4 regions of the Brucella intermedia LMG 3301 genome follow, and region 3 is predicted to be linked to each of the others. Evidence: predicted binding sites of a transcription regulator. Region 3 holds the regulator's gene; each other region holds the start of a gene.

Region 1 (7,165 bases), 390 kb from region 3:
CCGAAGCGCTGGAGGATGCGGCAAACCGCTATGTGGACGCCCTCAAAGTCTGGATCGCCGCCACGTCCACTCCCAACAGCGAGGCAGCAGCTTGACCTGACAAAAAAAGCCCGGCAGAACCGGGCTTCTTGCATTTCGGCAAGCGATGTCGCTTCCCGACTATTCTTCCTCGTCTTCGTCGTCTGTATTCGCGCCCTTCAGCGAAGAGAGCTTGGCGAAAACCTTGTCGGCATCGAGCTCGTCTTCCGCGGGCTGCTCGTCACGATAATCGAAATTCTCGGTCGCAGAAGCTGGCAGCAAGGTGCTGTCCGCCTCGGGCGCGGCCGGACGATTGCGCGACGCACGTTCGACTTCGATGTCGAGATCGATCTGCGAGCAGAGGCCGAGGGTAACCGGGTCCATCGCCGTCAGATTTGCCGAGTTCCAGTGCGTGCGGTTGCGAATCTGCTCGATGGTCGACTTGGTCGTGCCGATCAGGCGGGAAATCTGCGCATCCTTCAGTTCAGGATGATTGCGTACCAGCCAGAGAATCGCATTCGGGCGGTCCTGACGCTTGGAAAGCGGCGTATAACGCGGACCCTTGCGCTTGGCTTCGGGAACACGAACCTTCGGTTCGGCAAGCTTCAGGCGATAATAAGGGTCCTTTTCGCCCTTCGCGATTTCTTCACGCGAAATCTGGCCGGTAATGACCGGGTCGAGACCCTTGATACCCTGCGAAGCTTCACCGTCGGCAATAGCCTTCACTTCCAGCGGGTGCAGCTTGCAGAAAGCGGCAATCTGGTCAAACGACAGGGCCGTATTATCGACAAGCCAAACGGCCGTTGCCTTCGGCATAAGAAGCTGGGTGGCCATTAGATATAATCCTTCTGTTCGTCCGCTCCGGTGGCGCGGGACGTGGGCAAAACCACAATTTCCGGGAAATCACGGCCTATATATCGTTTTTTTGTCGCCAGAGCAAGAATGGCTCTCAAGCTAAAGAGCCTGAACCACAAAGCGCCATTTGCCACCACACAGGACGGCTTTGGAACGGCTCTAGGCAATATCGAGTACGATCTTGCCGATATGCCTCCCCTCCTCCATCCGTTCATGCGCGCGCCAGGCATCTTTCAGCGAAAAGATCATATCCATCACTGGCGCGACGCGGCGCTGCGCCAGAAGCGGCCAGACCTTTGCCTCCAGTTCCCGCGCAATGCCAGCCTTGAACTCGACCGGCCGCGGACGAAGCGTGGAGCCCGTATGGGTCAGGCGCTTGGTCATCAACAGCGCGAAATTGGCCGTGGCTTTCGCCCCATTGAGAAAGGCGATCTGCACGATGCGGCCATCTTCGGCCGCAGCCTTGTAATTGCGATCAACGTAGTCACCGCCGACCATATCGAGAATCACATCGGCACCTCTGCCTTTGGTCACGTCCTTGACGACCTCGACAAAATCCTCGTCCCTATAATTGACGGCGCGATCAGCCCCCAGCTTCAGACAGGCGTCGCACTTTTCCTTGGAGCCGGCAGTCGCAATGACGGTCGCGCCGAATGCCTTGGCTAGCTGGATAGCCGTCGTGCCGATCCCCGACGAGCCGCCATGAACCAGAAGCGTCTCGCCTTTCTTCAATCCTCCGCGCTCGATAACATTGTGCCAGACGGTGAAGAAAGTCTCCGGGATCGCAGCCGCTTCGATATAGCCATAGCCGGAAGGCAGGGGCAGAGCATTGCTTTCATGCACGACGGCATACTCGGCATAGCCACCGCCAGCCAGTAATGCGACGACCTGATCGCCGAGCTTGAAACGCTTGACGCCGCTGCCGACGGCTACAATGTCACCGGCAATTTCCAGGCCCGGAATATCGGACGCGCCGGGCGGCGGCGCATATTGTCCCAGCCGCTGCAAGACATCGGGACGGTTGACCCCGGCAGCACGCACCCGCACCAGAATTTCACTTTCCTTCGGCTCCGGCACCGAGCGCTGAACAGGGCGAAGCATATGGGGTCTGCCCGGTTCGGAAATTTCGATAGCGGTCATCTGTGAAGGAAGGTCGGTCATCATGCTTAAGACTCCATTCAGATTTCGTACCCTACGCCGTGGTCAGGTGCCCCATCGGCACCGTCGCACAAATGCCGCATGCGGATGCAAGACACCGCGTTAGGGAAATCGTCATCGATTTTCCCAAATATATATGCGACGATTCAAGGTGTTAAATCTTTTCTGAGCCATCATTGACCACGGAGGACGGCTATGAGCGGTTTCGATGAGGATGTGGCGAAGCCCCGCAGCAGCGTGGCGCTGAGCGAGGAGGAACTGTCGCTGCTTTCGGTCACCGAGATCGACCAGCGCATTGCCCTGCTGCAATCCGAAATAGAGCGATTGAAGGCAGAACGCCTCAAGAAGGGCGACAGCCGCGCGGCGGCGGAAGCATTGTTTCGATAAGGGAAACTCGTCAGCGGAAATGGATGCCGGAGCAAAATCGCCGGAACCATTTCCGGACGAATTGTTTAGGAACAATAGTCACTGATCGCAATGGCCGCTCGACATCGACGGCCCAGCTTCAAGTTGCGGGAATAGAATTTTGCGCATTTACATTCAGGTTCTGGCCCTCCTTTGCGGCACAGCCTTTCTCCTCATCGCCTCAGGTCTTCATGGTCTCCTGCTGCCTCTGCGCGGTGGCGCGGAAGGATTTTCGGTCACATCGCTGGGCATGCTCGGCACCACCTGGGCAGGTGGTTTCGTTGCGGGCTGTCTGTTCGCGCCGCGCCTGGTGCGCCGCGTCGGCCATGTACGGGCATTCGGATGTTTTGCAGCATCGGCTGCGATCATCGCCCTGCTTTCCGGCGTTTTCGTGGATGCAACCATCTGGGTCATCCTGCGCGCTTTCACCGGCTTTTCCATGGCCGGTGCCTTCATGGTCATCGAAAGCTGGCTGAATGAGCGGGCGACCAACGAATCGCGCGGCAAGATTTTCGGCATGTACATGATGGTCAACTATGGGGCCACCATGTCCGGGCAAATGCTGGTGGCTGCGGGCGATGTGCGCTCCGATCACCTGTTCATGATAAGCGGCGTCTTCTTCTGCCTGGCCCTTATCCCGACCGCGATTTCCACGGCTGTAAGCCCCAAGCCGCTGACAGAAGTGCAGCTCGATCTCAAGGCGCTCTATAACAACTCCCCCGCAGCCTTTGTCGGTTGCATCCTGATCGGCATCGCCAATGGCGCCTGGGGTACGCTTGGAGCGGTCTTTGGCGCGAAATCCGGGATCTCGACCACCGAGATCGCCTTGATGGTCAGCGTCACCATCGCAGCCGGTGCCCTGATGCAGATTCCGATCGGTCGCATTTCCGATCTGGTGGACCGGCGTTTCGTACTGGCCAGCGTTGCGGCTCTGGCGGCACTGGTTGGGCTGATCGCCTTTCTCGTCGCGCCTACCAGCGGCTCCGTCATTATCGCGATGACCGGCTGCTACGGCGCGCTCGCCTATGCGCTCTATCCCGTTGCGGTCGCCCACGCGAACGACCATGCAACATCGGAAAGCTTCGTGAAAGTGTCGAGCGGACTTCTGCTGCTTTACGGGTTCGGCACGATGCTTGGGCCGCTTCTGGCGGCCGCGGCGATGGATATTTTCTGGCCTTCAGGCCTCTTTGCCATCACCATGCTCGCGCATATTTCCATCACCGGTTATGCGCTGTTCCGCTCCCGCAGGCGCGCTTCGGTTCCCAAAGAGAACAAGGACCAGTTCATGAGCATGCCATCGGAACGCGGTGCTACGCCGGAAGCGCTGAACCTTGATCCGAGAGCGGAGACGGAAGGTTGACGGCGTTAAAAATCGCCATCGACAAACAGAACCAATCAAATAATTGAACCAATATGTTCGGCGGCTGTGGCACAGCCGCCAATGCAGCAATCCAGCGTCATGACCATGACATGGAAAAGCGCACTGCTGTGGTGCAACATTCCATGTCCGCGACAAGGCAATTCAGGCTCGCGAGAACCTTTCAACAGCCAAAGTCTTTGGTTTGATACGCCTTATCCAACCGCGATCAAAACGCGGCTTCCCTGTCAGTGACGCGTTACCTGGGATCTCAGTTTTTCGATCTGGTCCTTGAGCATAAGCTTCTTGCGCTTGAGAGATGCAACGTGCAGGTCATCCATTGCCGGTGACGCCAGGGCTTCGGAAATTTCCTGCTCCAGAGCGCCGTGCTTCTTTTCGAGCGTGGCAAGATGGGACTCGATAGCCATCATCAGATCTCCTTTGGTTGATTTCCCTGATTTACGGAACGGCGTGGACCTTGTTTGCCCGCCATCCCGCCATTCAACCTGCATGAGCGCCCGGCACATCTCCTGTATTTCCGGGCCAAACACACAGTCCCGGCTGCCAAGGATGCGGTGGTGTTTGTCGCCTTCGACAGCCGCGTCCATGACAGAACCATGACAGTTTGGCATGAGTTTGATGCAAAGTCGATTTTGTCGTGGTAGCATTTTCCTGACGCGAAAAATGTGATAAGGGCTTCGCCGGAAACGGGCTGACGCCGCACCTTTTCATGGGTTGGCGCAGCCCGTAAAACTATTCAACAGAACGGGGCACCGCATGTCCGATCAGGAACAGGCCGAAATCAGATTGGCCGTCGCACGTCTGAAACAGGAACACGCGGACTTCGATGCTGCCATAAACGCCATGATAGCGGTTGGCTGCGACCAATTGCGCGTGCAGCGCATGAAAAAGAAAAAGCTCGCAATCAAGGACAAGCTGCAGGAAATGGAAGATCGGGTGATCCCCGACATCATCGCCTGAATGTCCATGACGATCCATAATTAGAGCCGGGGTTCGCCCGGCTTTATCTTTTCAGCATCATCCACCAACTACATGAAAGAAGCGGAGCAGGAAGATCAATGAGCGTTACTGCCGATGTCGCCATCATCATGGGAAGCCAGTCCGACTGGGAAACCATGCGCCATGCAGCGGACACACTCGAAGCACTCGGCATTTCCTTCGATGCCCGGATCGTTTCCGCGCATCGCACCCCTGATCGTCTCGTTGCCTTTGCCAAAGGCGCCAAGGCAGAAGGTTTCAAGGTCGTCATCGCGGGCGCAGGCGGCGCAGCCCATCTGCCGGGCATGGCGGCAGCCATGACGCCGCTTCCCGTCTTCGGCGTTCCGGTCCAGTCCAAGGCGCTTTCAGGCCAGGACTCGCTTCTCTCCATCGTCCAGATGCCGGCCGGCATCCCTGTCGGTACGCTGGCGATCGGCCGCGCCGGTGCGGTCAATGCCGCACTGCTCGCAGCAGCCGTCCTGGCGCTTTACGATGAGGCGCTCGCAGCCCGTCTTGACGAGTGGCGCGCGGCGCAGACGGAAAGCGTGGCGGAACGTCCTTCAAACGAGGCCTGATATGAACACTTCTGTACTGAAGCCCGGTGCAACCATCGGCATCATCGGCGGCGGGCAGCTCGGCAGGATGCTTGCCATGGCCGCAGCGCGGCTCGGCTTCCAAACCGTGATACTGGAGCCGCAGGCCGATTGCCCGGCAGCACAGGTCGCCAATCGCCAGATCGTCGCGGCCTATGACGATCCGAAGGCGCTTGCGGAACTTGCCGCAGCTTCCGATGTCATTACCTACGAATTCGAGAACGTGCCGGTGAGCGCCGCCGACCGGCTGGCAGAAACCGCTCTGGTCCTGCCGCCGCCCGCAGCGCTTGAAGTCTCGCAGGATCGCTTTGCCGAAAAGCAGTTCCTCAATGAAAGCGATATCGAGACGGCTCCCTGGCGCCTCGTGGACGATGAAGAATCCCTGATCGCGGCCCTGGGAGCGCTTGGCGAGCGCGGCATCCTCAAGACGCGACGTCTGGGCTATGACGGCAAGGGACAGGTCCGCCTGACCTCGCTCGACGAGAGCGAAGCCCACAAGGCGATTCTTGCCATCAATCGCGCCCCGGCGATCCTCGAAGGCTTCGTCGATTTCGAACGCGAAGTCTCGGTGATTGCAGCGCGCGACCGGTCTGGAAACGTCGCAATCTTCGATATTGCCGACAACGTGCACAAGGACGGCATCCTTGCCACCTCGACCGTTCCGGCTGCGATTTCCGAGAACACAGCGGAAGCTGCCCGCAAAGCCGCTACAAAGCTTTTGAATGCGCTTGATTACATCGGCGTGCTGGGGCTCGAATTCTTCGTCCTGAAGGACGGAACGCTGCTGGCAAACGAGTTTGCCCCGCGTGTCCATAATTCCGGCCACTGGACGGAAGCAGCCTGTGCCATTTCGCAGTTCGAACAGCATATCCGCGCCGTTGCCGGATTGCCTCTCGGCAGCACCGAACGCCATTCCGATTGCGTAATGGAAAACCTGATCGGCGACGACGTCGACAAGGTTCCAGCGATTCTCTCCGAAAACGATGCCGTGCTGCACCTTTACGGTAAAAAGGAAGCACGTCCGGGCCGCAAAATGGGCCATGTGACGCGCATCCAGCCTCGCAGGAAATGATGTTCATCGGGAATCCCGTCGATTCCCGATGAATCTTTTGCCGCCTGCCAAGAATTTCAGCTCCTGCACCCTGAATCTGCGGCTCAGGAGTTGACATTTGCCTGAAACCTTGTGTATTTCGGCCAACCCTTCGGGCATCTAACAGTGCCTGTAACCAATTGGCGCCTCGGGCGCCTGTTTTTATGAAGCCCCGCGGCATCTGCACGTCAACGGGCCAACAAGACCGGTGATTGACATGAAGATCAAGAACTCGCTTAAAGCGCTTAAGGCCCGTCATCGGGACTGCCAGCTGGTCCGCCGCAAGGGCCGCGTATACATCATCAATAAGACCGCCCCGCGCTACAAGGCTCGCCAGGGCTAATCTTATTTCTGATTTTGCATTTGACGTTTCGCTGCGCATGATAAAATCTATGCGTATGCGGAACGTTTTTGCTTGTCTGGTTTCTTTTTCTGTGCTCGCATCGCTGGGTGCAACGGTGCTGTCGGCTTATGCCGAAGTCGCGCCCGGCAAGGTGCCGCTTACCGCACCGCTGACGCCCGTTCAGACCGGCCCCGACAGCGAACAGAAACCGACCCCGGAAAAACCTGCGCCGGATGCAGCCCAAACGCCTGAAGAGCGCCTCGACAAGCTCTTTGCTGATCTTCGCCGTACAACCGATGAAGCCAGGGCGCGGCGCATTGCTTCGCAGATCAATACGCTGTGGTCGC
Region 2 (7,165 bases), 2.3 Mb from region 3:
GCAATATGAGGCCTGGAAACATACCGAACTCATCATCGATGTCGTTCCCGGACGCGGAGGCATGTTTTCCCTCGACAATGGCCGCGAGGTTCGCTTTCTGACGCGATCGCGGGTCTGCTCAATTCCCTGATTTCTCTTTTCGTTTTGCGGCGAAGCGGTTAGAGCATTTCCAGCAAAAGTGCGAAGCGGTTTTGCGTCGGATAATGCGTGAAAACAGAAGGATAGATCGGAGAGGGAGGGAGACGATCCGATATGGCCGCAGCAGGAAAACGAGCAACCATTCATGATGTGGCACGCCTTGCCGGCGTGTCGATCAAGACAGTTTCACGCGTCTATAATGACGAACCGAATGTGCGCGAGGCCATCCGCGAAAAGGTCCGGCAGGCGGGAAGCGAGTTGCGATACCGCCCCAATGCCGCCGCCCGCAACCTTGTCGAACGCCGGTCTCACCTGATCGGTCTTTTCTTCGAAAATCCCAGCGCCAGCTACGTCACCGAATTGCAGATGGGTGCGCTGGAGCGGCTGCGCGACACACGATACCGCCTGCTGATCTTTCCCGTCGAAAATCGGGATGATATTCGCGGCGCGCTGATCGAAACGGCGCATGCCTCCGGCCTCGACGGCATCATCGTGACGCCGCCCATGTCGGACGATCCTGAAATCCTGGCCGAGCTGACGGCATCGGCGATGCCGTTTGCGCGGGTCGCGGGCGATGTGAATGTCCATCCGACCGACAGCGTCACGATTGATGACGGGGCTGCCGCCTTCGATCTCATGGAATATCTTCTGAAACTCGGCCATCGCCGGATCGCCATCGTCATTGGCGATCCAACCCATCGTTCGGCTGAACTGCGCCTGGCGGGCTATCGGCGCGCGCTGGAGCAAGCGGGGATCGAGCGTAACCCGGATTACGAGGTGCAGGGCGGTTTCAGTTTCGCAAGCGGCCTTGCTGCCGGAGAGAAACTGCTTTCGCTCGATGAGCCGCCGACGGCGGTGTTTGCGTCAAACGACGATATGGCGGCTGCCGTCATGCAGATCGCCTATGACCATAATGTTGCGATACCCGACCAGCTGACGGTGGTCGGCTTCGATGACAGCGCTATCGCCAGCATGGTCTCGCCGCAGATCACCACTGTCCGCCAGCCGATTTTCGAGATGACGCGCGACGCGGCGGACATGCTCTTGAAACAGATCGAAACCGGCCATTTGTCGGCTTCGCGACAGATTGATTATAAACTCGTCATCCGCCAGTCGTCCGGCAAGGCGCCGGTATAGACCAGTCTAACTCTGTTCGGGATGCGAGGGGAAGAAGCGCTCGCGGGCAAAATTGCTGCCGAAGATCATGTCATATTGCAGCATCTGATAATCGCGCAGCAGCGGCGGGAAGGGCGGCCGTTGTTGCCAGCCCTCTTCGGCATTCTCCGACCGGTCAAACACTGCATGATTGTCAACGACCCGGTAGCGCTCGTGCAACTGGCGCAGGAAGCCGGTGTAATAGGGGTGCTGCATCCCGGCCATGTCCAGAATGTGCAGCGGCAGGAAGGCGGGGCTGATCGTGCCCGATCCCCGTTCGGCCCCACGCTTGTTTGACCAGAGAACCAGCGGGGTTTCGTGCTGCAGCATCATGTCTTCGGCAGATGCGGTGCGGCTTGCAACCCGGTTTGCCATGAAGCCGGTCTCGACATAGACGGGGCCGAGTGGCGGCAGATGGTCGCCGAAGAAGACGAGAATGGTTTCGCGGTCACGCTTGGATGCCCACTCCATCAGCCTTGCAAGGCTTGCATCGGCATCCATCGCCCCTTGCGAATAGGAACGGATCGACTGGCGGGTATGCTCGCTGGCGTCGGTCTGCACCTCGAGTTTGGAATCCGGATAGCGGTTGGCCTCATATGGGCCATGTCCCTGAAGAGAAACGGCGAAGAAGAAGAACGGCGCATTCATGGAATCGGCTTCGCGGATGATTTCCTCGGTCAAGGCAGCGTCGGACGCCAGCGCACCGCGCTTTTCCAGCGGCGGCATGTTTTCCTCTGACATGAACCGGTCGAAGCCCATGCTTTCATAGACGGGACCACGGTTCCAGAACCATTGGCGATAGGGATGGATGGCCCGCGTGGCGTAACCCTGATCCTTGAAAAAGCTTGCAAGCGAGGGAAGCGGGCGACGGATATATTGCTGGTACGGAATGCTGCCCGAAGGCAGGAACGCCTTGGAAAAGCCGGTCAGAGCCTCGAACTCGACATTGGCGGTCATCCCGCCGAATTCCGGCGAGAAGACATGGCCGGACTGTTCCGCACGCACTGTCGGGATCGGATCGGCGCTGAAGGCCACGCCGGGAAGGCGCGTCGGATCCCAGAAGGATTCGCTCATTACCATGATGACATCCGGCTTGCTGCTGTCGAATGCGGCAGGGATGAGCTGCGCGGGCGGTTCGATGGCGGCAATCGCCTCCGGGGAATAGCCCTCCGGCGCGAAGACGGTTGCCATCGGCACATTCAGGATGAAAGCCATGGTGAAGCCGTTATGCGCGTAATTTTCCTTCTGGTCCCACATGATGGGCAGAATGCGCAGACGGTCACGGGCCAGCGAAAAACTCGCATAATCAGAAATGACCGCGAACCAGGCGAGCAGCGGCAGCGCGAAGGCAAGACGCAGCATCCGCCCCTTCCACGGAATCGGATCGAAACGCCGCCACCAGAACAGCGTCACGGTGAACATCAAGGCTGCCGAGGCGATGAGCAGCAGGGCTATGCCCACCGCGCTCCATGGCCGGTCGCGCACCAGCAGCGGCAGAAGATCCACGATCTGACGGGCATAGAGAAAATCGCTCGGATAGAGCGGATCGCCGAGATAAAGGCTTTTTTCACGGGCGGTCGTGGCGGCAATCAGCGCCAGCGGCCCGACGACGATGAAGCCATAATGGATGCGCCCGAAAATGGCGTCGCTTGCGGTGAGCACGACGACGAAAAGCGCCACGGTCGTCCATGCGGGCTTGTGCGGTGTGCGGAAGAACTGCATCGTATCGGCGAACGAGCCGCGCACGATCCATTCGATGGCGAAAACCAGCAGGGTCGAAAGCACCATGGAAGCAAGCGCAATGGCGGCCAGGCGCAGCGGCCAGGCAATACGGGCAGGCCCGAAAATCGCGGCATCGCTCCAGCGACGCGCTGCGGTATTTTCCATCACACCCGGCATGTTTTTACTCACCAACTCCCAGACTTCACAAAAATCCTGTCACATTTCTGTCATGGAAATGTCAACTCACGTTTGGGGCACGCTTGGGCCGCGAGTGATACGCACCGTGATCTGAACGGATGATGAATGGCGCATGTCTCCCGAAAGCGGAAAACGGTTTCGGGTCGAAGACATGTGAAAAAACAAACAGATAGGGAATATGAAATGAAGACAGGGGCCGGAATCATCCGGCCCTGTCGGTGGCGACATGGGAGACTGGATTACGAAAAGACGTCTTCCAGCCCCTTGGTCAGTTCCAGCGCCTGACGCTCGAACAGGCGGCGGTAGATGCCGTCCGGCTTGCGGATAAGCGCATCATGGTCGCCTTCTTCGAGGATATTGCCCTTGTCGAAGACCAGCAGCCGGTCAAGCGCCCGCACCGTCGAAAGCCGGTGTGCGATGACAAGCGTCGTGCGGCCCACCATCAGCCGTTCCATCGCCTGCTGGATCAGCACCTCCGATTCCGAATCGAGGCTCGACGTTGCCTCGTCCAGAATGAGGATCGGTGCATTTGCCAGAAACGCACGGGCAATGGCGACACGCTGGCGCTCACCGCCCGAAAGCTTCACACCGCGTTCACCGACAAGCGTTGCATAGCCTTTCGGCAGGCGGCTGATGAAGTCGTGCGCGCTCGCAAGCTTCGCAGCTTCCTCGATCTCGGCCTGCGTCGCACCGGGGCGGGCATAGGCGATGTTCTCGGCCAGCGTCCGGTGAAACAGGATCGGCTCCTGCTGCACGATGGCGATCTGCGATCGGAGCGATGCCTGTGTGACATCGGCGATGTTCTGCCCGTCAATGCGGATAGCGCCGCCGCTGACATCGTAAAGCCGCTGGATCAGCTTGACGAAAGTCGTCTTGCCCGAACCCGAATGACCGACCAGACCGACGCGCTCGCCAGCCTCGATCTTGACCGAGAAGTCGCGATAGAGGGCAGATTCGTGATTGCCATAATGGAAGGTGACGTGATTGAAAGTGATCTCGCCATTTCCAATTTTGATGGCCGGAGCACCCGGCTTGTCGGCAATACCGTAAGGCTGCGCCTCGATATCGACCAGTTCCTCCATGTCGTTGACCGAACGCTGCAGGTTGCGGATATGCATGCCCACATCGCGCAGATAGCCCTGCAACATGAAGAAGGCGGTCAGGACGAAGGTGATATCGCCCGCCGTTGCCTTGCCCTGGCTCCACAGATAGAGCGCAAAGGCAATGACGACGCCGCGCATCACCAGCAGGTTCGCACCCTGTATGAAGCCGTTCAGCGTACCGATCAGCCATGTGCGGCGTGTGCGGCCGCGCCACTTGGTGACGACCTTGGCAAGACGCATATCTTCGCGGCTTTCCGCACCGAACGCCTTCACAACCGCATTGCACGAAATGGCATCGGCCAAAGCGCCGCCCATGCGCGTGTCCCAGCTATTGGCAAGCGTTGCCGCAGGGGCGACGAAGCCGAGCGAGATCACGATGGTGCAGACGATGAACAGCACCGAACCGATGGCGACCAGCAGGCCCATCAGCGGCCAGTACCACGATAGAAGTGCGACCGAGCCGAGCAGCATCAGGACCGATGGCAACAGGGCCACGATCAGCGTATCGTTGAGCAGGTCGAGCGCCCACATGGCCCGCGAGACCTTGCGCACGGTCGATCCGGCAAAGGCATTGGCATGCCAGTCGGTCGAGAACCGCTGCAGCCTGCGGAACGAGCTGGCTGCCATGTCGCTCATGATCTTCAAGGTGAAGTCTGTGATGACATAGAAGGTCAGCTGGCGCGTGATCAGCGCCAATGCACCCAGCGCAAGCAGGACGATCAGCGCATGAATGGCCGCATCCCATGCGCCGTCATTGCCCAATGAAAGCGCGTCGACCAGCCGCCCGGAATAGAGCGGGGTCAGAACATCTGCGGCTGTTGCGAGCAGCATGCCGATTATCATCAGCGTCAGCCGCACGGGCTGACTTCGCCAGTGGCTGAAAGTGTAGCCGAGGACGTTGCGAAATGCAGGTCCCCGGAAATTGATGCGAAACCGAGTCATATCTACAATACCAGGCCGCGTTCGGGCGGATTCTGGTTCCTTTAAAAGCATTTTCAGCAAAAGTTCGAAGCGGTTCGGCGTCGGACGATGCGTGAAAACAAAGACAAAACAAGCAGCCGGTGACGGCTGCGGCAAATCTGGAAGTTTTGGAATGTGCCCTTTTAGGGAGGGCGTTCAGGCCTCAGCCTGCATCGCGGGCCAAGGACTTAAAGCTTGGAAGCGCCCGCGCGAACACTGGGCACCATCGGGAATGGGTAATAGACACGCATCTCATACCTCTTGCCAGTGTTGCGGATAGGTGCACAATAAATGAGCAAAAATATTTGCCAAGGCGGAAAATGACAATTTTTCCAACTGGTCATTGACTGTGACAAATTTGCAAGGCGGGCCTTTCAAGGCCCTGGCCCGGGGTTTATTTTCACTTTTTGCGTTACAGGACGGCTCCGGTCTTGCAATTCCGCCGCTCATGAGTGAAGGGTCGTTCTGAGATATATCAGAGCCGTGCGGCGCACAGGGAGAGTTCATGACGGTACATCAAAATCTGATCGCGGGCGAATGGGTCGGCGGCGACGGGATCGCCAACATCAATCCTTCGGACACCAATGATGTCGTTGGAACCTACGCGCGCGCAACGGCTGAAGACACCAAGGCGGCCATTGCCGCCGCGAAAGCCGCTTTCCCGGCATGGTCGCGCTCCGGCATTCTGGAGCGCCATGCGATCCTGCGCAAAACCGCAGACGAGATCCTGGCGCGCAAGGACGAGCTTGGCCGTCTCCTGTCGCGTGAGGAAGGCAAGACGCTGGCCGAGGGCATCGGCGAAACCATCCGCGCCAGCCAGATTTTCGATTTCTTCGCGGGCGAAGCCCTGCGTCTGGCAGGCGAAGTTCTGCCTTCTGCGCGGCCGGGCATCGGCGTCGAAATCACCCGCGAACCTGTCGGCGTCGTCGGCATCATCACGCCGTGGAATTTCCCGATCGCCATTCCGGCATGGAAGATTGCGCCGGCGCTCTGCTATGGCAACACGATCGTCTTCAAGCCGGCTGATCTCGTGCCGGGCTGCTCCTGGGCGATTGTCGATATCCTGCATCGCGCCGGTCTTCCAAAGGGCGTGCTCAATCTCGTCATGGGCAAGGGTTCCGTGGTCGGCCAGACTATTCTGGACAGCGCTGACGTCAATGCCGTCACCTTCACCGGTTCCACCGGCACGGGCAAGCGCGTTGCGGCTGCATCCATCGAGCACAATCGTCGCTTCCAGCTCGAAATGGGCGGCAAGAACCCGGTCGTGGTTCTCGATGACGCCGATCTGAATGTGGCTGTGGAATCGGTCGTGAATTCCGCCTTCTTCTCTACCGGCCAGCGCTGCACGGCTTCCTCGCGCATCATCGTGACGGAAGGCATCCACGACAAGTTCGTTGCCGCCGCCATTGAAAAGCTGAAGACCGTCGTGGTCGACAATGCGCTGAAGCAGGGCACCCATATCGGCCCGGTGGTCGATGAAAGCCAGCTCAAGCAGGACATGGACTATATCGAGATCGGCCGCAAGGAAGGCGCGAAGCTTGCCTTTGGCGGCGAGCGCCTCAACCGCGAAACGCCGGGCTTCTATCTCCAGCCCGCGCTGTTCACGGAAGCCACCAACCAGATGCGCATCAGCCGCGAGGAAATCTTCGGCCCGGTCGCTTCCGTCATCCGCGTCAAGGATTATGAAGAAGCGCTTGCCACTGCCAACGATACGAATTTCGGCCTGTCGTCGGGCATCTGCACGACGAGCCTGAAGCACGCCACGCATTTCAAGCGCAATTCGGAAGCGGGCATGGTGATGGTCAATCTGCCGACCGCGGGCGTCGATTTCCATGTGCCGTTCGGGGGGCGCAAGGGTTCGAGCTACGGTCCGCGCGAGCAGGGCCGCT
Region 3 (7,165 bases):
CGCCGCTTCGAGCGCCGCTGGTAAACGGGAGTCGAAAGCTATGAACCTGATGACTGAACGATCTCTCGAGAAAGCCGTAGGAGAAAAAATGAACGCCAACGCCAGTTCCATAAAGATGCGCGGCGACAAGGTCTGCGTGTTTTATGGGGAGAAGCAGGCTCTGTTCGACGTCGATCTGGAAATCCAGGAAAAGATGGTCACAGCGCTGATCGGCCCTTCCGGTTGCGGCAAGTCTACCTTCCTGCGTTCGCTCAACCGCATGAACGATACGATTGAAGGCTGCAAGGTCGGCGGCAAGATCACGCTCGACAACGAGGACATCTACGATCCGAAGATCGATGTCGTCGAACTGCGGGCCCGCGTCGGCATGGTGTTCCAGAAGCCGAATCCGTTCCCCAAGTCGATCTATGAAAACGTCGCTTACGGCCCACGCATCCACGGTCTCGCCCGCACCAAGGCCGATCTGGAGGAAATCGTCGTAACGAGCCTGAAGAAGGCGAGCCTGTTCGAGGAAGTGAAGGATCGTCTGCACGATGCGGGCACCGGTCTTTCCGGTGGCCAGCAGCAGCGTCTTTGCATTGCGCGCGCGATTGCGGTCAGCCCGGAAGTCATCCTCATGGACGAACCGTGCTCGGCGCTCGACCCGATTGCAACCGCGAAGGTGGAAGAGCTGATCGACGAACTGCGCCAGAACTATACGATCGTGATCGTCACGCACTCCATGCAGCAGGCCGCGCGCGTTTCGCAACGCACAGCCATGTTCCACCTCGGCAATCTGGTCGAAGTGGGCGACACGGAAACCATGTTCACCGCGCCGACCGAAAAGCGCACGCAGGACTATATCACCGGACGCTTCGGCTGATCCGGAACTGCGTTTCAACAGACAGTGCGGCTTCCCCGCAATTTATATTACGAGGTCTACTATGCCGTCTCAGCATACCGTTCGCTCCTACGATGAGGAATTGAAGTTTCTCACCCACAAGATCGCCGAAATGGGCGGACATGCGGAACGTATGGTCGAGCAGTCGGTCGCCGCTATCGTCAATGCGGACAACGCGCTCGCACAGCGCGTCATCTCCGACGATCTCATCCTCGACGCCAGCGAGCGCGAGATCGACGACAAGGCCGTGATGATCATCGCCAAGCGCCAGCCCATGGCCGTGGACCTGCGCGAGATCATCGGTTCGATCCGCATCTCCGCCGACCTGGAGCGCGTTGGCGATCTGGGCAAGAACATTGCCAAGCGTGTTGCCGCCGTTTCGGAATCGCGTCAGCCGGTAAAGCTCTATCGTGGTCTGGAAACGCTGGCCGAACTGGCGCTGACCCAGCTCAAGGACGTGCTCGACGCTTATGCGTCGCGCTCGGTGCAGCAGATCAATGTCGTCCGTGACCGCGATGATGAGATCGATGCCATGTACACGTCACTGTTCCGCGAATTGCTGACCTACATGATGGAAGATCCGCGCAATATTTCCGCCTGCACGCATCTTCTGTTCTGCGCCAAGAATATCGAGCGTATCGGCGATCACGCGACCAACATCGCGGAGACCGTTTATTACATCGTGACCGGCCTGCAAATGCCGGCTGAGCGGCCCAAGGAAGACCTGAGCCACGGTATTGTCGTGGATGAGGCGCGTAAACCCTGAACTGCATCCGACCGGACCTGGAGTGATCCCGAGTCCGACGGCTGAGAATGAGTGAATAGCGCGGCGGCACGCGGTCGATTGGGGGGATTGTATCCACCGCCCGCCGCATTTGGATAGGGAAATACTGGATGTCACAGGCACCCAAAATCGCTGTGGTAGAAGACGAAGAGGCGCTGAGCGTGCTGCTTCGCTATAATCTTGAGGCAGAGGGCTACCAGGTCGATACCATGCTGCGCGGCGACGAGGCCGAAATCGCATTGCGCGAGAATGTGCCGGATTTGCTTATTCTGGACTGGATGCTGCCAGGGGTTTCGGGCATCGAATTGTGCCGCCGCCTGCGCCAATGGCCGGAAACCGAGCGCCTGCCGATCATCATGCTGACGGCGCGTGGCGAGGAAAGCGAACGCGTCCGCGGGTTGAGCGTCGGCGCCGACGATTATGTGGTAAAGCCGTTTTCGACGCCGGAACTTCTGGCGCGCGTCAAGGCGATGCTGCGCCGGTCCAATCCGAGCATTCTTTCGCATGTGCTGAAAGTGGGCGACCTTGTTCTGGACCGTCAGCAGCATCGGGTTTACCGCAAGGAAAAGGAGGTCCGTCTCGGACCGACTGAATTCCGACTGCTCGAATATTTCATGATGTCGCCCGGCCGTGTCTTCTCGCGCAGCCAGCTTCTGGATGGCGTCTGGGGTCCGGACATCTATGTGGACGATCGCACGGTGGACGTCCACGTCGGACGGCTGCGCAAGGCGATCAATGTCGGTCGCGCGCTCGATCCGATCCGCACCGTTCGCGGTGCCGGTTATTCTTTCGGTTGATCGACACCGTCATTCAAACTCTCAGATATAGCTCCTGATCGGCCCGCCATTTTCATCGTGGCGGGCCGTTTGCGGATGATCAGCCTGCGGCAACGTTGATCCGATTCGCATAGGCCCGACCAAAACTGCGCGCCAATCACGCATTTTCACGCGATGTTACAAATCTGTTTCCAAAGTTGACGACAACCCACGGAACCCATGGGAAACAGAATTTTTGCAGATCATTCGAAGCAGCGCGGACGTGATGGAGAAACCATCCAAGCAAAAGCGAATTAAGGCAGCGATATGGCGTGTATTGCGGGAATTTGTATCGCATTAAATCAATGCCTTATCTGAATTCGTAATTCTCGTTAATAAATTATTAATATATTTAAAGGGCTTGTAGGCATATTCGCACTCTCGATTCGGATTTCGTTTCAGGCTGTATGACCGCTGCCTGCATCGTTGGGATTTGACCCTTCGCCTTTTTTTGGCCTAAAAATTCCAAAACCTTGAATTCGATTGAGCGACAGTAGGACGTACGATTTTGATCTTCGTCCTCTTTGACTTGCACCGCAGTCAGACGTTCGCGCGCATCATTCCGGATGTGTCTGCCTGAACGAATGACTGGATCAGTTAAGGGTCCTAACATGAGATTGAGCCATTGACGCGCGCCGCGAAGTGGAAATTGCCCGTTCTTGTCGGGCTGGTGGTTGCGCCTTTCGTGGTCACCGGATGCACGACGACCGGAACCACGGGAAAAGCCAATTCGGAAAAGACGGCGGCAAGCCACGTCAAATCCGTCAATGGCGTGAAGACCTACACCTACACAGCGCGTGACAAGGAATGCCTTGAGCGCGCGATGTTCTTCGAATCGAACCGGTCCAGCCCCGACGGGCTTCTCGCTGTCGGCACGGTCGTCATGAACCGTCTCGCATCGGGCCGTTATCCCGATACGATTTGCGGCGTCGTTGGCCAGAAGAACCAGTTTGCGCCGGGCGTCCTCACCCGCAGGATGGATTCCAGGGCGCTGCCTGATGTTCAGGCGACTGCCGATGCAGTGTTGAAGGGGCAGCGCCATCCGAAACTCAAGAACGCCATGTTCTTCCATACGGCGGGCCTGAGGTTCCCTTACAACAACATGCACTATGTGCTCGTCGCCGGTGGCAATTCCTTCTATGAAAAGCGCAACCGCGATGGCTCGCTGCAGAACCCGGTCCCGCAGGAGCCATACAATCTTGCCCTCGCATATTCGCCGCAATCGCCTTCTGTTCCGCAGGATCCATCTTATGATGTGACCCTGCCGCAGACCGGTCCGGTTCCGGGAACGGAACCGACTGTTCAGGTGGCACTGGCGGAGGCTTCCAAGGCTCAAAGCGCAGACCAGAACAGCGGCGTCGGTCCTCAGGCGCGCAGTGACCGTCTAGTGCGTCATCGCGGTGTTGCGGCCCCCCAGCAGGAACAGCATATGCAGATGGCGTCCTACCAGCCGCAATTCGATACCACGGCCCCGCAGCCGACCTCGCTTGGCTATGCTCCGGCGAGCCAGAAGCAGGCTGACGCAATCGGCGCGCTTCTTCTCTCCCAGGACCGTCCCGAAGCTCCGCTCTAAGAAGCGCTTATAATCGGATGCTCTGCAACGCCGGTCTGGTCCAATCCGACCGGCGTTTTGATTTCAATGGCAGATTGCAGTTGTTTTCAGCGAAGGCGTCAGGGCCGATAGACCGGACGATAGATCACCATCGGAGCATCATAGAAATCGACCTGATTCTGCCAGGCGCGCCTGTCGGCCCTGCGATCGAGATCGAGCCGCATGAGGCAATTGGCGAAAGCGTCGGTCCTGGGTTTGAAACCATAGCTTTGGCAGGTCTGTTCGTCAGCTGCACGGCGCTGTTCGGGCGTCATCGTTACGCAGCCGGTCAGAAGGCCGGTAATGCCCAGTAAGATAAGCACTTTCTTATTCATTGCTGTCTGCTTTCTTCTGCAACTGACCGCGTGAATACTATAGCGTAAAGGCAGGAAAAAAGGTGGTGAAATTATGCCGTCTGATAAACTGTCGGTGATTCCATATCCAAAGAGGTCTTCCACCCATGGCTCCTGAACAGCTGAACCCAGTCATCGATCCGGTGAAACTTGAACGTCTTGCGGAAGTCGCCGTTCGTGTCGGTCTGCAATTGCGCGAGGGGCAGGATCTCGTCATCACCGCGCCGGTCGTGGCGCTGCCGCTGGTGCGCCTCATCGCCAAGCATGCTTACAAGGCCGGAGCCGGGCTGGTAACGCCGTTCTTCGCGGATGATGAAATGGCGCTTGCCCGGTACGAGAATGCATCGGATGCGAGTTTCGACCGTGCGGCAAGCTGGCTTTATGAAGGCATGGCAAAGGCCTATTCGGACGGCGCTGCCCGTCTGGCCATCGCAGCCGACAATCCGATGCTGCTTTCAAGCCAGGACCCGGCCAAGGTTTCACGCGCCAACCGCGCCAATTCAAAGGCCTATCAGCCGGCGCTGGAAAAGATCGCCGGTTTCGACATCAACTGGAACATCATCTCCTATCCCAATCCGGCATGGGCGCAGCTCATGTTTCCAAACGACGCGGAAGATGTTGCGACCCGCAAGCTGGCCGAGGCGATCTTCGCGGCGTCGCGCGTCGATGTCGATGATCCGGTCGGCGCCTGGGCTGCACATAATGCAGCACTTCGTACCCGCACCCGCTTCCTGAACGGCAAGGCTTATAGCGCCCTGCATTTCAAGGGGCCGAACACTGATCTGACTGTTGGGCTTGCCGACGGCCATGAATGGCACGGCGGCGCGTCCACTGCGAAAAACGGCATCACCTGCAATCCGAACATCCCGACGGAGGAAGTGTTTACGACGCCCCACGCTCTTCGTGTCGAAGGCCATGTGACCAGCACCAAGCCTTTGTCGCATCAGGGCACCTTGATCGAGAATATCGCGGTTCGCTTTGAGGGCGGGCGGATTATCGAGGCCAGGGCGAGCCGTGGTGAAGAGGTTCTCAACAAGGTGCTGGATACGGATGAAGGCGCCCGTCATCTGGGCGAAGTGGCGCTGGTGCCGCATTCCTCGCCGATCTCGCAGAGTGGGCTTTTGTTCTACAACACCCTGTTCGATGAAAACGCAGCAAGTCATATCGCGCTCGGCCAGTGCTATTCCAAATGCTTTATCGACGGAGCGAAGCTGACGCCGGAACAGATCAAGACGCAGGGCGGCAACGCGAGCCTTATCCATATCGACTGGATGATCGGCTCCGGCCAGATCAACGTCGACGGCATCAACGCGGACGGAACCCGCGAGCCGGTGATGCGCGGCGGCGAATGGGCTAACTGAGTATAGCCAGACAAAAAAGGCCGGGATTTCCCGGCCTTTATAGAAACGACGGTTGCCAGGCCGTCAGGCTCTCATATCAGTTCGTTTCCTGAACATGGGCCTCGAGGAACCACAGCGCCTTGTCGAGGCTGCGGGACGCGGCGGTAAAGATGTCAGCCGTATCGTCGTCTCCCGCTTCATCCGCGTCCTTGATCGACTTGCGCAGCAGGTTGGCAACATCGCCATAGCGCTCGATCAATGCCAGCAGATGGTCGTGAACGGCATAGATGTCGGTCGGATAAGGTTTGAGCTTGCTTTCCTTGGCAACCACCTGCGTCGTGCCGTAGGCCGTGCCGCCGATCTGTACGGCGCGCTCGGCAATCGTATCGACATGTTCGTCGAGATCGTTGCGAAAGCCATCGAGCATTTCATGAACGGCGATGAATTGCGGCCCCTTGAGATTCCAGTGAGCCTGCTTGGTGATGAGGGCAAGATCGATTGTCGCGGCGAGGTTTTCGTTAAGCAGCGCGATCATTGTCGTCTTCGTGTTGGAAGGAAGATCGTTGCGGGTTGCATGCATCGACTTCTGGGGCATTTTATCCTCACATCCTTTTGCTCGATCCGGCTAGGAGAGACTGGGAGAATGTCGCTCATGGTCGTGGGCAGCTGTTCCAACACAAACGAACCCGCCAGATCCTTACAAGGCTCGATTGCCGGAGGGGCCTTCGTTACCTTCAAGGCAACGCAAAACATTCCCGCACCCGGTGGGAAAATGCATGCCGACAGATTTTGTTCCGTGGGTCGGTTAAAAAACGGGACCGATTGGGCTTGCACCAAGTTGCGGCTTGTCGCAGCGCGAAATCTGATTTACCCGGTTGCGCATGAAAATACTCGCGCTTGATACTGCCGCTTCGTGGTGTTCCGTTGCCGTCTACGATTCCGATGGCGATCTCGTGCTTGCCGATGTGAGCGAAAACATCGGCAAAGGACACGCGGAAGTATTGATGACCTATATAGAACGCGCTTTGACGGAGGCGAAACTATCGCTCAGCGACATGGATCGCGTGGCGATCAATATCGGGCCGGGATCGTTTACCGGCGTGCGTATCGGCGTTTCGGCGGCGCGCGGCTTTGCATTGGCCCTCGGCGTTCCGGCGCTCGGCATCACAGCCTTCGAAGCGCTGGCCGCTGAAAGCCGGCTCACGAACCCTGAAAAGCCGGTGCTCGTCCTCCTCGACGCGCATCGCGGCGAAATTTATGCGCAACCATTCGATGCGAAGGGTTTGCCAGGCGATAAGCCTCTGGTCCTGTCACGGGACGAGGCAGAGGCCCTTGCCGCTTCCCAGGCGGAAAATACGGTTCTTGCGGGTTCCGCTTCCGTTTCAATCAATGAAGCGGTTGG
Region 4 (7,165 bases), 1.4 Mb from region 3:
AAATGGCTGGCGACAGGCCGTCGATCTGGTCGACGTCCGGCTTCTGCATCATTTCCAGGAACTGGCGCGCATAGGCCGAAAGGCTTTCGACATAGCGGCGCTGGCCTTCCGCATAGATCGTATCGAAGGCAAGCGAGGATTTGCCCGAACCGGACAAGCCTGTCATCACGATCAGCTTGTCGCGAGGCAGATCGAGATCGACATTTTTCAAGTTGTGTTCGCGCGCGCCACGTATGGAAATGAATTTCTGATCGCTCATTCCGCGTCCTGCCTGCTCATGATGCCATGGATAAACGGGCGCCGAATGGTGAAACCCGTCGCGCCGGTTTCTAATATGGGGTGGAACCCTCCGATAAGAAGGGGTCTCGGGTCATTCATCGGTGCACTCTTATCACTGGAACAAATATCGAACAACCAGCCTTCTGATAGGCGATACGAAATGTGAACGCAAGAGCGTTGACTGTCACTCCTGACAGGAGCAGACTGGTCTTGCTCGCTGATGGCGGAGAGGTGTCGTGGTGGGATGACGCGGCATCGGCAAGAGGTCCGCAGGAGGCGGGAAACCCAGTAGGGAGGTAAGGAGCATGAGTCCACCTGACTACGTTGCCTAGCTTTCACAACGATGAAAGCACAATCCATTTCGGTCGCGGCAGCATCTTTTCGCAAGGAATGATGCCTCGTTGATTGAAACTGCGATTGCCGAAAATCTGAATTTGCGCGGAAGGCAAATGACCGCGCGTCATCGCCGTCCGAAAATATCTGCTGGCGAATTATTGTCTGCACAAGAGCATTGCTCAAAACCCAAGCCCTGCGCGCCAAAGATACAGTGAGCGGCAGGGCTTTTTCTTGGAGCCCGATCCGGTTCACATAGCGCCTGTGGCTATCGCTTCAGGAAGGGTGGAGGGAAGGCCGATTTCAAATTAAGGCAGATGCAGTTTTTGCGCCTGAAATACGCAAAACTGTATTTTCTGCACGGGAAACGGTGCAAAAACCCATGAAAATTTGTGGCGAACGCATGTCTTTTTCGTGTCGAAGGTTGCATTTTGAACAAAACAAGAACATAAACTCTGTGGACATTGACAAATTCACCGCGCCGGACTGAGCGCTCATGGAGCCAGTCCTGTAAGGTGAGCATATGAGTTTCTGGTGATGGCGCATCGCTGCGCCTGAGCTTTCAATTGGAAAGTGCCTCTTGTCCGTGCGAAGCTGTGCGGAAAGGGTGTGCATGCGAGACCCGGAGTAATTTTTCGATGGCTGGTAGCGTCAACAAAGTCATTCTGGTCGGCAACCTTGGTGCCGATCCGGAAATTCGTCGTCTGAACTCGGGCGACGTGGTTGCCAATCTGCGCATTGCAACGTCTGAAAGCTGGCGTGACCGCCAGACCGGCGAACGCAAGGACCGCACCGAATGGCACAGCGTCGTCATTTTCAACGAGAACCTTGCCAAGGTCGCGGAGCAATATCTGAAGAAGGGCGCCAAGGTCTATATCGAGGGTGCGCTCCAGACCCGCAAATGGCAGGACCAGAACGGCAATGACCGTTACTCGACGGAAGTCGTGCTGCAGAAGTTCCGCGGCGAGTTGCAGATGCTCGACAGCCGTGGTGAAGGCGGCGGTGAGGGCCGTTCGTTCGGCGGTGGCGGCAATCGCAACCAGATGTCGGATTATTCCGGTGGCGGCGGCGACTTCGGTTCGTCCGGCCCGTCTTCGGGTGGCGGCAGCGGCGGCGGTTTCTCCCGCGACCTGGATGACGAAATTCCGTTCTGAGAACGCGTATAATCCGATTTATTAGTGAAATTCGATAAGGCGCTGTTTTACAGCGCCTTTCTGTTTTTTGAAATGATGTTCTGGCGTCCAAAACGGCAGAAATACCTGCGCCCGAAATTGGAGCATGATTCCGAAAAGGGGAACGGCCTACGCAGGGAAATCAGTCTATCGGACTGAATTCTGATCCTGTTTCGATCGGATGAAATCACGCCCAAACAATAGCTTGCGGCGGGATGACTAACTACTTGAAGGCATCCCGCTGCCTGTGCGCCAGACTGCCGGAATGTCAGATCGATTGCAGCGAGACCCGCTTTTCAAGCAGGGCAGCAGCTTCCTTCCGTTCGCTGTAACGGTTCGTCAGATGGTCTGAAATACCGCGCGTCAGCAAGGTGAACTTCATCAGTTCTTCCATGACGTCGACGACGCGATCATAGAATGACGAGGGTTTCATGCGGCCGGCATCATCGAATTCCTGCCAGGCCTTGGCGACCGATGACTGGTTGGGAATGGTAATCATCCGCATCCAGCGGCCGAGAATACGCATCTGGTTGACGGCATTGAAGCTTTGCGAACCGCCGGAGACCTGCATTAGGGCCAGTGTTCGCCCTTGCGTTGGGCGGATCGCGCCACCGGGCAGGGGAATCCAGTCGATCTGCGCTTTCATTACGGCACTCATCGCGCCATGGCGTTCAGGACTTGTCCAGACCTGCCCCTCCGACCAGAGCATCGCCTCGCGCAGTTCCTGCACCTTGGGGTGATCCGGCGTCCCATGGTCCGGCAAAGGCAGGCCATCGGCATGGAAAACGCGGGTTTCGGCGCCCATTGCATCAAGCAGTTGCTGCGCTTCCAGCGTCAGGAAACGGCTATAGGAACGTTCGCGCAACGATCCGTAGAGCAGCAGGATACGAGGCTTATGGTCCGGGAAAGGTGCGCGAAGAGCATTCTCATCCGGCAGGAGAAAGGATTTCCGGTCGAGGTTGGGCAAGTCCGCGGCAGTCATTTCCTTTCTCCATAGGTGACCTGCTCGCCATCTTCCTTGGTGAAGGATGCAACCGGGTTTTCCAGAATATCCAGAACCAGCTCGGAAGGACGGCAAAGCCGGGTGCCGCGCGGAGTTTCAACAATCGGCCGGTTGATCAGAATCGGATGGGCCATCATGAAGTCGATCAGTTCCTCATCAGTCCATTTCGGATCGGACAGGCCGAGTTCGGCATAGGGCGTACCTTTCTCGCGCAGCAGTTCGCGCGGCGTCAGATTCATCGCCGCAAGCAGGCCGACCAGACGTTCCCGCGTGGGCGGGTTCTGCACATATTCGACAATCACAGGCTCTTCGCCGCTCGCCCGGATCATAGCCAGCGTATTGCGCGAGGTGCCGCATTTCGGGTTGTGAAAAATAGTGACGGTCATCGGGTGTTTCCTGTTTGTGTTGCAGGCTTCTGATCGGCGCCGCGTTCATACCAGTCTTTGGAGCGGTTCACGATCCAGACGACCGACAGCATGACCGGCACCTCGACGAGAACGCCCACCACTGTTGCGAGCGCCGCGCCGGATGAAAAACCGAAAAGGCTGATTGCAGCGGCTACGGCAAGTTCAAAGAAATTCGACGCGCCGATGAGGGCCGACGGTCCGGCAACGCTGTGCTTTTCGCCGGACAGGCGGTTGAGAAGATAGGCCAGCCCCGAATTGAAATAGACCTGAATGAGGATCGGCACCGCCAGCATGGCGATGATGAGCGGCTGCGCGATGATCTGTTCGCCCTGAAAACCGAAGAGCAGGACGAGAGTGGCGAGCAGCGCCACAAGCGAGAGCGGTTGCAGTGTCTTCAGCAGCCTGTCGAGCGCGCTTTGTCCGCCACCCGCCAGCAGGCTTCGCCGGATGATCTGCGCAAGGATCACCGGAATGACGATATAGAGGACAACGGAAAGAACAAGCGTATCCCATGGAACCGTAATGGCCGAAAGCCCAAGCAGAAGCCCGACGATCGGAGCAAAGGCTATGACCATGATGGCGTCATTCAATGCGACCTGGGACAGGGTGAAGTGCGGCTCTCCTTTGGTCAGGCTGGACCATATGAAGACCATGGCCGTGCAGGGTGCTGCGGCAAGGATGATAAGGCCTGCAATGTAAGAGTCGATCTGGTCGGCAGGCAGATGCGGGCGGAAAAACCAGCCGATGAACAGCCATGCAAGAAGCGCCATCGAGAACGGCTTGACGGCCCAGTTGATGAACAGCGTGACGCCGATGCCCCGCCAGTGCCGACCGACTTGCCGAAGCGCGGCGAAGTCGATTTTCAAAAGCATGGGAATAATCATCAGCCAGATGAGAACGGCGACGGGAATATTGACCTTGGCAATCTCGGCGGAGCCGATAGCGTGGAACAGTGCCGGGAAAAGATGCCCCAGAGCGACGCCCGCAACAATGCAAAGGGCAACCCAGACGGTCAGATACCGTTCAAAGACAGACATCAGCGTTGCTCCACATGCCTACATTTCGGCGTCAGGGTGTTTCTCATGGGCGACTGCCTGCCCGTGCGCGCGCCGGGCGCCAGTTGAAACCGATTTGTCATTTTAACGTCCGTTGAGGTGAACTGGCGTCGCCAGAACGTGGTTATTGAGCGGCGTCAGCCGTCCTGGGTTCGCAGCAAGGTGTCAGGCTTTGGAGCAGAGGCGCGCAGAGTTCGGCGCTGCCGCCGCAACAATCCTTGATCATGAAAAGCGTCAGATCGCGAAACTGATCCAGATCCGCGCGATAGATGATCGAGCGGCTTTGCCGCTCGCTCCTAACGAGACCAGCCCGTGACAGGGTAGCCAGATGGGCGGACATCGTATTTTGCGGAATGTCCAGCATACGGGCCAACTCGCCCGCCCTGATCCCGGCGGGTTCGTGTCGGACCAGCAATCGAAAGGTATCGAGCCTTGTCGATTGGGCGAGAGCGGCAAAAGCCAGGATTGCAGATTCGTTTTCCATATATCCAGAATAATGGATATAATATCCACGTCAAGCTGCGATCTGGAGTGGCCATCCAGCAGTTAAGCCTTATGCCAGTGGGGTGAAGCGAACGCAGCCCGGATAATGCCTAATCGGCCCAGAGGCTTAACCAAAACTGCATGGCGGACACCTCAGCTGTTCTCGTCATTCTCGATGGAGAACTCCATGCGATCCGCCGAAAATCGCGACAGGGAATATTGGATCGGTTTTCCCTCAGTATCGACGTTTACTGCACGCGCTGTCACGACGATGGCACCCGGAGACAGTTTCAAGATTCTCAAGTCTTCCGGACCGGCATGACGGGCCGATATGACAGTCGATTTTCGCAGGTAATCGGCGATCCCCGCAGCCTTGAACGCAGCCGTTATCGAGCCGCTTTCCGCATAATCCTCTGCAAAGGAAGGAAAGCGCGCGGCATCGATCCAGTGAGTCGCAATCGAAATCGGATAACCATCGGCGTTGTGCATCGTTTCAAGCCGGATCACCTCATCGCCCGCATGCAGTTCAAGCGCGTCCGCGATTTCCCGGGTCGCGATTTCCCTGCCTGAGGCCAGCAGAATCCCCTGCATTTCACGCACCTGCGAAGCGAGCGACTGGGAAATGCGGGTGCGGCGTCCGATCTGGTAGGTGAGGCGCCTTGCGTTGGCGACAAAGGTGCCGCGTCCTTGCTCGGCGCGCAGCACGCCTTCCTGCGTCAACGCTGCAATGGCGCTGCGCACCGTATGGCGATTGACCCCGAACCTGTCGGCCAGCTCCATCTCGGCAGGCATGCGCGCGCCGGATTGAAGCTTACCCGCCATGATGTCGCCGCGTATCTCATCGGCAATCTGCCGCCAGATCGCAACGCCGCTGTTTCTCTCAATGTGTCTGGTCTTTGCCATCAACTGTCATCGTCCTGTCATTGGCAGGGTGTATTCATTCTGGTATTGTATAGTTGTCTATATAACTAGACAATTTGAAAGATCGCGTCAACAGGATTTGAAGGCAGGGAAGCTCATGTACGGTACGGAGCATGGTGCGAAGGGAGGCGGAGCCGGTTCCGCCACTGAAAGCAAAAAGGCACCGGATGCAGTGCAGCTCGCACGGCAGGTAAGCATGGCGGTTCTTGCGCGCGCCAGCAGCGAAGAATTGCAGGCCTTCTGGCAGGCATGGTCCGACAAGCCGGAATTTGAGGTTTTGCGCGGGCCGGAAACCGGCCTTGTGATGCTGCGCGGACGCATCGGCGGCGGCGGCGCTCCCTTCAATGTGGGCGAGGCGACCGTGACGCGCGCCACTGTGCGGCTTTCCGATGGTTCGGTCGGTCACTCTTATGCGCTTGGCCGCGATCAGGAAAAGGCGCGCCTTGCCGCTCTCTTCGATGCGCTTTGGCTGGATGAAAGCCGCCGCGACGCGGTGGAAACGCAGGTGCTGGGCGTCCTGCGCAAACGGCATGACGATGCCGACGCCACGCTGCGCGGCGAAGCGGCTGCTACCAAGGTCGATTTCTTCACTATGGTTCGGGGAGACAATTGATGCTTCCTTCTTCTCCAGCATTTGAAGGCGGTCTGGCTAATCCGGTGACGGATGCGCAGTCGGTCTTTCATGCCGTCATGCACGCCATGGCCAATCCCGGCCGCATCTATCCGCTGGCCGCAGCTGCCACGCCGCCGCAGCCGCTGACGCCGGAACTGGGTGTAATCGCTGCAACCCTGCTCGATCATGATGCGACGGTGTGGTGCGATGCGGCGATAGCCGCCAATGAATATGCAACCGCCTGGGTTACTTTCCACACCGGTGCGCCCCGTGTCGAAAATGCCGATGCCGCGCAATTTTTCTCTCGTAAGCGATGTGTCGCTGCTGCCGTCCCTAGCCGATTTTTCGCAAGGCAATGCCGAGTTTCCCGATCGTTCCACAACCATCGTGCTGGCTGTCGCGTCGCTGAAAGGCGGGCAGGGCTTTGTGTTGAAAGGCCCCGGCATTGATGGCGAGCGTTCGCTCCGCGTCGATGGTCTGCCGCAGGATTTCATCCAGCAATGGCGTGAAAACGGTGCGCAATATCCGCTTGGCGTTGACCTTGTTCTGGTCTGCGACGGCGCTGTTGCAGCACTTCCCCGCACAACCAGAATTTCTGCTCTGGAGGGCTGAAAATGTATGTTGCCGTAAAGGGTGGCGAAACGGCCATCCGCAATGCCCACCGTCTTCTCGATGATCGTCGTCGCGGTGACCGTTCGGTTCCAGCGCTTCGCCTCGACCAGATTGCCGAACAGCTGGCGCTGGCGGTTGATCGCGTCATGGCGGAAGGTTCGCTCTATGACCGTGAACTGGCAGCCCTTGCCGTGCGTCAGTCGCGTGGCGATCTGATCGAAGCAATCTTTCTGGTGCGCGCCTATCGCACCACCTTGCCGCGCTTCGGCTATTCCCGTCCGATGGAA

The links. The regulator PhoB, encoded in region 3, activates phosphate uptake and scavenging genes when phosphate is short. The targets are predictions, from matches to a motif close to TGTCATNNANCTGTCAT.
Region 1: OINT_RS10395 (YdcH family protein) is a predicted target of PhoB. The motif match lies at 4,400-4,416, and genes of this name have one in related genera.
Region 2: OINT_RS01070 (LTA synthase family protein) is a predicted target of PhoB. The motif match lies at 3,230-3,246, and genes of this name have one in related genera.
Region 4: phnF (phosphonate metabolism transcriptional regulator PhnF) is a predicted target of PhoB. The motif match lies at 5,640-5,656, and genes of this name have one in related genera.

Annotation. Positions count from the first base shown of each region.
Region 1 is NZ_ACQA01000001.1:2,158,704-2,165,868, forward strand. Features, by position in the region: gene OINT_RS10360 (NAD(P)H-dependent oxidoreductase) at 1-95, shown strand, start outside; gene OINT_RS10365 (DUF1013 domain-containing protein) at 160-852, opposite strand; gene OINT_RS10370 (NAD(P)H-quinone oxidoreductase) at 1,033-2,037, opposite strand; gene OINT_RS10375 (DUF1192 family protein) at 2,227-2,418, shown strand; gene OINT_RS10380 (MFS transporter) at 2,558-3,796, shown strand; gene OINT_RS10385 (YdcH family protein) at 4,042-4,224, opposite strand; gene OINT_RS10395 (YdcH family protein) at 4,571-4,774, shown strand; gene purE (5-(carboxyamino)imidazole ribonucleotide mutase) at 4,873-5,367, shown strand; gene OINT_RS10405 (5-(carboxyamino)imidazole ribonucleotide synthase) at 5,369-6,457, shown strand; gene ykgO (type B 50S ribosomal protein L36) at 6,693-6,818, shown strand; gene OINT_RS10415 (tetratricopeptide repeat protein) at 6,856-7,165, shown strand, end outside.
Region 2 is NZ_ACQA01000001.1:232,342-239,506, forward strand. Features, by position in the region: gene OINT_RS01060 (DUF779 domain-containing protein) at 1-130, shown strand, start outside; gene OINT_RS01065 (LacI family DNA-binding transcriptional regulator) at 253-1,275, shown strand; gene OINT_RS01070 (LTA synthase family protein) at 1,282-3,192, opposite strand; gene OINT_RS01075 (ABC transporter ATP-binding protein) at 3,453-5,258, opposite strand; gene OINT_RS01080 (aldehyde dehydrogenase family protein) at 5,782-7,165, shown strand, end outside.
Region 3 is NZ_ACQA01000001.1:2,550,317-2,557,481, forward strand. Features, by position in the region: partial or broken gene pstA (phosphate ABC transporter permease PstA) at 1-24, shown strand, start outside; gene pstB (phosphate ABC transporter ATP-binding protein PstB) at 89-862, shown strand; gene phoU (phosphate signaling complex protein PhoU) at 924-1,646, shown strand; gene phoB (phosphate regulon transcriptional regulator PhoB) at 1,775-2,461, shown strand; gene OINT_RS12265 (cell wall hydrolase) at 3,105-4,052, shown strand; gene OINT_RS12270 (hypothetical protein) at 4,151-4,405, opposite strand; gene OINT_RS12275 (aminopeptidase) at 4,531-5,784, shown strand; gene dps (DNA starvation/stationary phase protection protein Dps) at 5,861-6,358, opposite strand; gene tsaB (tRNA (adenosine(37)-N6)-threonylcarbamoyltransferase complex dimerization subunit type 1 TsaB) at 6,645-7,165, shown strand, end outside.
Region 4 is NZ_ACQA01000001.1:1,134,644-1,141,808, forward strand. Features, by position in the region: gene uvrA (excinuclease ABC subunit UvrA) at 1-259, opposite strand, end outside; partial or broken gene OINT_RS22815 (hypothetical protein) at 375-586, opposite strand; gene OINT_RS23495 (hypothetical protein) at 916-1,110, opposite strand; gene ssb (single-stranded DNA-binding protein) at 1,251-1,766, shown strand; gene arsH (arsenical resistance protein ArsH) at 2,053-2,766, opposite strand; gene arsC (arsenate reductase (glutaredoxin)) at 2,763-3,173, opposite strand; gene arsB (ACR3 family arsenite efflux transporter) at 3,170-4,231, opposite strand; gene OINT_RS05420 (ArsR/SmtB family transcription factor) at 4,374-4,733, opposite strand; gene phnF (phosphonate metabolism transcriptional regulator PhnF) at 4,886-5,638, opposite strand; gene phnG (phosphonate C-P lyase system protein PhnG) at 5,751-6,266, shown strand; partial or broken gene OINT_RS24290 (phosphonate C-P lyase system protein PhnH) at 6,353-6,496, shown strand; gene phnH (phosphonate C-P lyase system protein PhnH) at 6,498-6,878, shown strand; gene OINT_RS05440 (carbon-phosphorus lyase complex subunit) at 6,881-7,165, shown strand, end outside.